2 regions of the Pseudoalteromonas mucoides genome follow, and region 1 is predicted to be linked to the other one. Evidence: riboswitches for the same ligand, from Rfam matches in the RefSeq annotation. Region 1 holds a riboswitch; the other holds the start of a gene.

The links. A riboswitch is a leader RNA that binds a small molecule or an ion and turns the genes downstream of it on or off. The one in region 1 is predicted to bind lysine.
Region 2: it holds a riboswitch for lysine, as region 1 does, so the genes downstream of both, lysC (lysine-sensitive aspartokinase 3) here and dapA (4-hydroxy-tetrahydrodipicolinate synthase) in region 1, are expected to answer to the same signal.

The regions. Positions count from the first base shown of each region.
Region 1 covers NZ_JBMMUC010000013.1:165,568-168,985, reverse strand. Annotated here, with positions in the region: gene AAEU30_RS15240 (PLP-dependent decarboxylase) at 1-453, opposite strand, end outside; gene AAEU30_RS15235 (2,3,4,5-tetrahydropyridine-2,6-dicarboxylate N-succinyltransferase) at 453-1,193, opposite strand; gene dapA (4-hydroxy-tetrahydrodipicolinate synthase) at 1,209-2,093, opposite strand; lysine riboswitch at 2,228-2,421, opposite strand; gene AAEU30_RS15225 (DNA-3-methyladenine glycosylase I) at 2,608-3,312, shown strand; gene AAEU30_RS15220 (protein adenylyltransferase SelO) at 3,330-3,418, shown strand, end outside.
Region 2 covers NZ_JBMMUC010000003.1:180,458-183,875, reverse strand. Annotated here, with positions in the region: gene AAEU30_RS04205 (MksB family condensin complex protein) at 1-6, opposite strand, end outside; gene nhaD (sodium:proton antiporter NhaD) at 169-1,416, shown strand; lysine riboswitch at 1,531-1,702, shown strand; gene lysC (lysine-sensitive aspartokinase 3) at 1,778-3,178, shown strand; gene AAEU30_RS04190 (4'-phosphopantetheinyl transferase family protein) at 3,152-3,418, opposite strand, start outside.

The DNA.
Region 1 (3,418 bases):
GTTTTTTTCACCTTCAGGCCAGCGTAATTGCACTCGCAGTAAAACCTGTAGTGTGCATTGTTTGGCAATTGCTTGTTCATTAAGCCAACGCACTTGATTAAGGCTTTCAGCGACAAAAATACGTACACCGCGCTCAATAAAGTGTTTAATTTGTTTTGGGCTTTTAGCAGGCCCAGTGTTGAGCACGCGCTCACTGTTAATACCTTGAGCAAGTACTTGCTCAAGTTCGCCTTTACTTGCCACATCAAAGTTAAAACCAGCACCATCTAAGCTTTGAATTACTTTAGACAGAGGATTGGCTTTAACTGCATACCAAAGTTTCACTTCGGTTTGTGCCACTAAACGCTTAAGGTGTGCATTGAGTGAATCAAGGTCGTAAACAAAAAATGGTGTATCAAGTTTAGTTGATAGCTCATCAATAGCGGCTTTAACTGGCGTGCTCAAAAAGGTCATTAACGTAAAACCTCTTCAAGTAGTAATGACGCATCACTTTGTTCATCACGGTATTTTACGATTAACGCACATGACATGCTTAAACCTTGCTCACGTGCCCACTCATTAGAAGCCGGACGAGAGCCTGGAATTACAATGGCATATTCAGGAATTGGCTCACCTTTATCAAGTTGACGCTCGTTAACGCAGTCATACACAGGGATAGTGGCTGATAAGCGTACGCCTGGTGCAAGTACAGCACCTTTTTTAACAACAACCCCTTCAACGATTACGCAGCCTGCGCCGATGAATGCATCGTCTTCTACCACAACAGGGCTTGCACCAATTGGCTCAAGTACGCCACCTAATTGCACAGCAGCACTTAAATGCACGTTTTTACCAACTTGTGCACACGAACCAACTAAAGCGTGGCTATCAACCATGGTACCTTCGTCAATAAAAGCCCCAATGTTTACGTACGCTGGCGGCATGATAATCGTGCCTTGAGCTACGTGAGCACCACGGCGAACACTTGAGCCACCAGGTACCATACGAACGCCATTTTCGGCAGTAAACTCTTGCGGTGCTAAGTTGTGCTTATCAACAAAACCGCCTGCAAATTCGGTATTGGTGCCGTTTTTAAACGCCTCTAAAATACCTTGTTTTACTTCAACGTTTGCATGCCATTGGCCATTGTCGTCTTGTGTTGCAGCGCGAACAGCGCCTGATTCTAAATTATTTAATAGTTCTAACCAGCTCATTATAAAAACCTGTGTTTAATGCCAAGATAAAATGGTGTTATTTGCATTGTTAATGCAATCTGTTTGGGTTAACTCTAAGTGAGTTAATGGTGGGCGCAAATACGGGCTGTTTAGTCTCCCTTGTAGATGCATCAAAACTTTTACGGGAATAGGGTTCGCGACGGCAAACAAGCTTTGGATTGCTTGTGACCAATCAGCAAATAAATTTGGGTGCTGACCGCTGAGGCTGCGCTTAACAAACTCATGGGTTTGTTCTGGCCATGCATTAGCTGCTACAGAAACTAAACCTTTTGCTCCTGCTTGAGCAAAGTAAGGCATAAGGGCATCATCGCCACTGAATATTGCTAACTCTGGCGAGGCAGTTCTAAAACCTTCAAACTTAGCAATGTCGCCGCTGGCTTCTTTAAGCGCCCATAAATTTTTATGGTCTTTCAAATTACTAATAACCGCGGGTGGAATATCTACTGCGCTGCGCCCAGGGACGTTATAAAGCATACAAGGGTGATTACTTGCGTTAAGTAGACTTTCAAACCAGTGAGTTTGACCCACAATGCCCGGTTTAGCATACAGTGGTGAGCCCAGTAAATAACCGTGAATAGGCAGTTGATTACAGTACTCTACCCACGCAATTTGTTGTGCTAGGTTCATACCGCCAACGGCAACCATTAATGGCACGCTAGGTTTTAACTGACATACATGCTCAACAATGGCTTGTTGCTCTTTCAAGCTAAGTGCTAGGCCTTCGCCCGTACTGCCAAGTAACAAAATACCATTATTAGCGGCTTGCTGTTGTGCAACCAGCTGTTCAAGTACAGCATAATCGACTTCGCCTGCATCAGTAAAAGGCGTGACGAGTGCGGTCCATAACGGGTAGTCGTTTAAATTAAAGTTGTTTTTCATCTGCAACGAACTTATCAGGTGTTCGATGAGTAAAATGAGGGAGAATTTAAATACGCCGCATTAACATCATTCGAACATTAAAATTCGAAGAGCGAATGGGCTTAAATAATAAGGCGCACGGGCCTTATTATACTAAGACCAGAAGCTCTCCACCAAACTTATCAACAGCGTTGCTGTTGTTGGTGACAGTCGCTGGGATTCAACCCAGTCGCCCGAAACAACCCTTCACAAAAAGAGTTACTTCTCGGCGTTAATTCCCCTCACGTATGATCATTGGAGTGTGTGCTCCTCACATACGTTACCTGAATAACGCACCTCTTCTAGCCCATAGTGTGAGTTCTAAATTATAAAACTCACACCTTAAATAGGGGTAATGGCGGTGATTAAAGCATTTTAGCCGTCTAGGTGTCAAGGCTAACTATGTCAGTATGTATTGATCTTTGTTGGTGAAAGGTTACGTATTACCTGCTTTTTTCGTACACTAGCAAATAGACAAAGCAAGGGTAGTTAATCAATGGAAAAGTTTCAGGATATTTATCAACGAGCAGCACAGCGAAAAGGCGGTAAAGCGATGTTAGCGCAATTGCTGCATGCGCCACTTTCACAGGCACAGCTTAAAAAGTTGCCCGATGATGCTTGGCTTGAAGAGTTTACCCGCAAGGTTTTTCAAAGTGGCTTTTATTGGTCTGTAATTAATAGTAAGTGGGCTGGCTTTAGGGAAGTGTTTTGGGATTTTAGTGTTGAAAAACTACTGATGATGCCACCTGATATGTTGGAACAAAAAGCCAGTGATGAACGTATTATTCGTAACTTTAAAAAAGTACAAACGATTCCTGAAAATACGTATATGATCCATGAAGTCGCTAAAGAGAACGGTAGCTTTAGTGCGTTTATTGCCAATTGGCCTACAGACGACATAATTGGCTTGTGGGCGTATTTAAAAAAGCACGGCGCACGTTTAGGTGGTAATACTGGGCCTTATGCATTACGCACACTGGGTAAAGATACGTTTTTACTTTCACGCGATGTAGAAAGCTACTTGCGCGCGCATAAAATTATAGACGGTGGCTTACAAACTAAAAAATCCCTCACTGCTGCTCAAGCATTTTTTAATGAATTGCACAAACAAAGTGGCTTAAGCTTGCAGGAGCTTAGCTTAATTGTAGCCTACAGCGTGGGTGATAATCGTGTGGGTATTCAAACAACTGAACCGCAATAGCGGCGAAAGGTAATTTCATGAAATTAGTATCACGCTATACCGACATCGCAGAGCAATTTGCTATAGCCGATAAACCAAGCCCAGTTGGCGAACCTTCGCTGCTGTT
Region 2 (3,418 bases), on a different contig from region 1:
GATCATAACGCTCCAGTAAATCTCTTTTTGGGCTGTATCAGCGATTAGTAATAAAATAGGTAATTGGCAATAGTTTTACAAAGCCTTTGGTGCTAGACTGCGCGCCGTGTCACATAAGTGACATCAAGAATGCAATTTTTACATTTTTCTAAAGGTTGTTCAAATACCATGGTAACGTCAATTATCCTAACCCTGATAACGCTGGCATTCGTGCTCATCGTTATAGAGGATATTATCCATGTAAACAAGGCCAAAACTACGCTTTTCTTTGGCACTTTATGCTGGATTATCTTATTTATCTCGCCGCTTAACGGGCAAAGCCCCGAAAATATACAACATCAACTTGATCACAATATTTTAGAGATTGCCACACTATGGTTGTTTTTAATGGCTGCAATGACTTTTGTTGCCTATTTGAACTCCAAAGGTTTTATCCAAAATATTGTGCACAGAGTGATGCCAAGTGCCATTAGCGAACGTAAGCTGATGTTTTTAATTGGTGGCTTTTCCTTCTTATTTTCGTCGATATCAGACAACATTACCGCTACGCTTATCTCACTTGCAGTCGTGATGTCGTTAAAACTCGATCCGAAAAAGCTCATTAAATACGCTACGTTAATTGTTTTTAGTGTGAACTCTGGTGGGGTGTCACTCATAACCGGTGATGTAACGACCTTGATGATTTTCCTCGATGGTAAAGTCAGCATAGCAAACTTGCTATTGCTTATTGTGCCAGCACTTTCAAGTGTTGCACTGTTGGCAATTATGCTGTCGTTTGGCTTAAATGGTGCTGTTGAGTTTACCAAACAAGAAGAGCGTCGCATTGAAAAAACCGATATCACTATCGCGGTTATTTTCTTATCAACCATTATGGCTACATTAACGCTTAGCGTGCTTTACCATGTACCGCCGTTGTTGACCTTTTTGTTTGGTTTGTCACTGATGTTTTTAACTGCACAGTTTTTAATGCGCAAAAAAGACGTAAACAAAAAAATCATCGATTACATTCGCGAAATAGAATACGACACTTTGCTATTTTTTGTTGGTGTGCTGTTACTCGTTGGTGCATTAAAAGAAGTGGGTATGCTTAGTAAGTTCACTAACTTATATGAGCTAATGCCTGCGCAATATGCAAATTACCTCATGGGTATTCTATCAGCTGCGGTTGATAACGTGCCGCTAACAGCTGCATTGTTAAAAGCCGATATCATAATGAGCCCGCAGCAGTGGCTGTCGTTTACCTATGCCACAGGTGTGGGTGGGTCTATGCTTATTATAGGTTCGGCCGCGGGTATTATTGCCATGAGTAAAGTAAAAGCGCTGACCTTTATGAGCTATTTACGTATGTCGGTTTATTTATTAATTGCTTATACGGTAGGTTATGTTGGCTCTTATGTTGCCGGGAGTTTTATTTAATCGTACGAGATTTAATAAAACAACTTGACAGCTAGACGTCTAAACGATAACTTTCAAAGCCCGCTTTATAGCGGGCTTTGTTATTTTAGCCACTAATTTAAAGTAGTTAATCTAACATTCAGAAGAGGTGCGATATTTAGGTACTTAATGTGAAGCGACGTTTGCTTTTGATCATTAAGGAGGGAAATACTCGCCGAGAAGAACAACTGACGTCACAGTGGTTTTTCGGTTTATGGGGCTGAATCCTCAAAACTGTCACCAATTTAGGTGGAGAGCTTCTGGCAGTGGACTTTTCTTATCAAGCACCCCCTTGCCAAGTTCTTCTTGTATTATCGTGGTTAATGCCACAACAGGAGACGACATGAATACCCAAGTAGTTACAAATAACACGCAACAATTAAGCAATGCAAAATCAGATTACGTTGTCGCTAAATTTGGTGGTACAAGCGTAGCTAATTTTGACGCTATGAGCCGTTGTAGTGAAATTATTGTAGCTGATAACACAGTGCGCGTTGTGGCTGTGAGTGCCAGCGCAGGTGTAACAAATCACCTCGTTGCTTTATGCAAAAAAGACTTAACTGCCCAAGAGCGTAGCGAACACATTAATGGTGTGATTGCTATTCAAGACGCCATTTTAAATGAACTGTCGCTTGATGCTGATTTAGCGCATGGTTTTACTGAAACAATTAAAGCGTTTAAATCGCTTGCCAGTGAAACGCTTAAATCTAAGCAACAACACGATGAATTATTAAGCTTTGGTGAGCGTTTATCGTCGTATTTATTTACCCAAGTATTACGCCTAAATGGTTTAGATGCGGTGCGTTTTGATGTACGCCAAGTATTAAAAACTGATAGCCAATTCTCAAAAGCAACGCCAGATGTAGAAGCAACTGCAATGGCGGCAAAAGCGCATTTAATTCCATTACTAAAAGAACATGTTGTTGTTACTCAAGGTTTTATTGGTAGTGATGCCCATGGGCAAACAACTACCCTTGGCCGTGGTGGTTCAGATTACAGCGCAGCGTTATTAGCAGAGGCTGTCAACGCGAAAAGTGTACATATTTGGACAGACGTTGTGGGTATTTTTAGCACCGATCCGCGTTTGTGCGTAAAAGCCACACCGATTGCCCGTTTAAGCTTTGATGAAGCGGCAGAAATGGCCACCTTTGGCGCAAAGGTATTGCACCCAGCAACAATTTTACCAGCCAGTAGAAGCCACATTAGTGTGTTTGTAGGTTCAAGCCGAGAGCCTGAGCGTGGTGGTACGTGGATCGAACGTGAAAAATCTCAAGTGCCAGGTATTCGTGCTGTTACGCAACGTAAAAACCAAATTTTGTTAACCCTAAAAAGCCCTGAAATGCTTTTAGCCAGTGGTTTCTTAGCGCGCGTATTTACTATATTGAGTGAGTTTAATATCTCAGTTGATTTAGTGACAACCTCTGAAATCAGTGTGGCAATTACACTTGATAATGCACCGAATGCGTCTCGCCCTGAGCTTGATCAAGATTGTTTAGATAAACTTGCTGAATTTTGCCATGTATCGGTTGAAAATAACCTAACGCTGGTGGCGCTCATTGGCTCTGAAATTCAGCTGCGCCAACAAGAAGTAAACTTAATGAATGTGCTTAGCGACTTTAACATTCGTTTAATTTGCCACGGTGCGAGCAAACACAATTTATGCTTTTTAGTTGAACAAGCTGAATCAGATTTAGTTGTTCAAGCTATCCATAGCCGTTTACTTGAGTTCGAAAGCGCTGCTTAATTGCTGTAAGTCAGTGATATAAAAGCACTGCCAGTCAGTGCTTTTTTTATTCACGATAGATATGTCAAAGCCTTCAAATATTGTGCTTTTAGCATTTAAATTAGCCGTTGCGAGCTCGGTGAAAACATGTGGACTGAGAAGTTGAGCAATAGGGCGGCTAGTCGCTTTGGCGAGTGCTTCTTTTAAGGTCCAAATCCTAAAAAAACGCTGGGCAGCACATTGCTCGGTTTGGGTTATTAA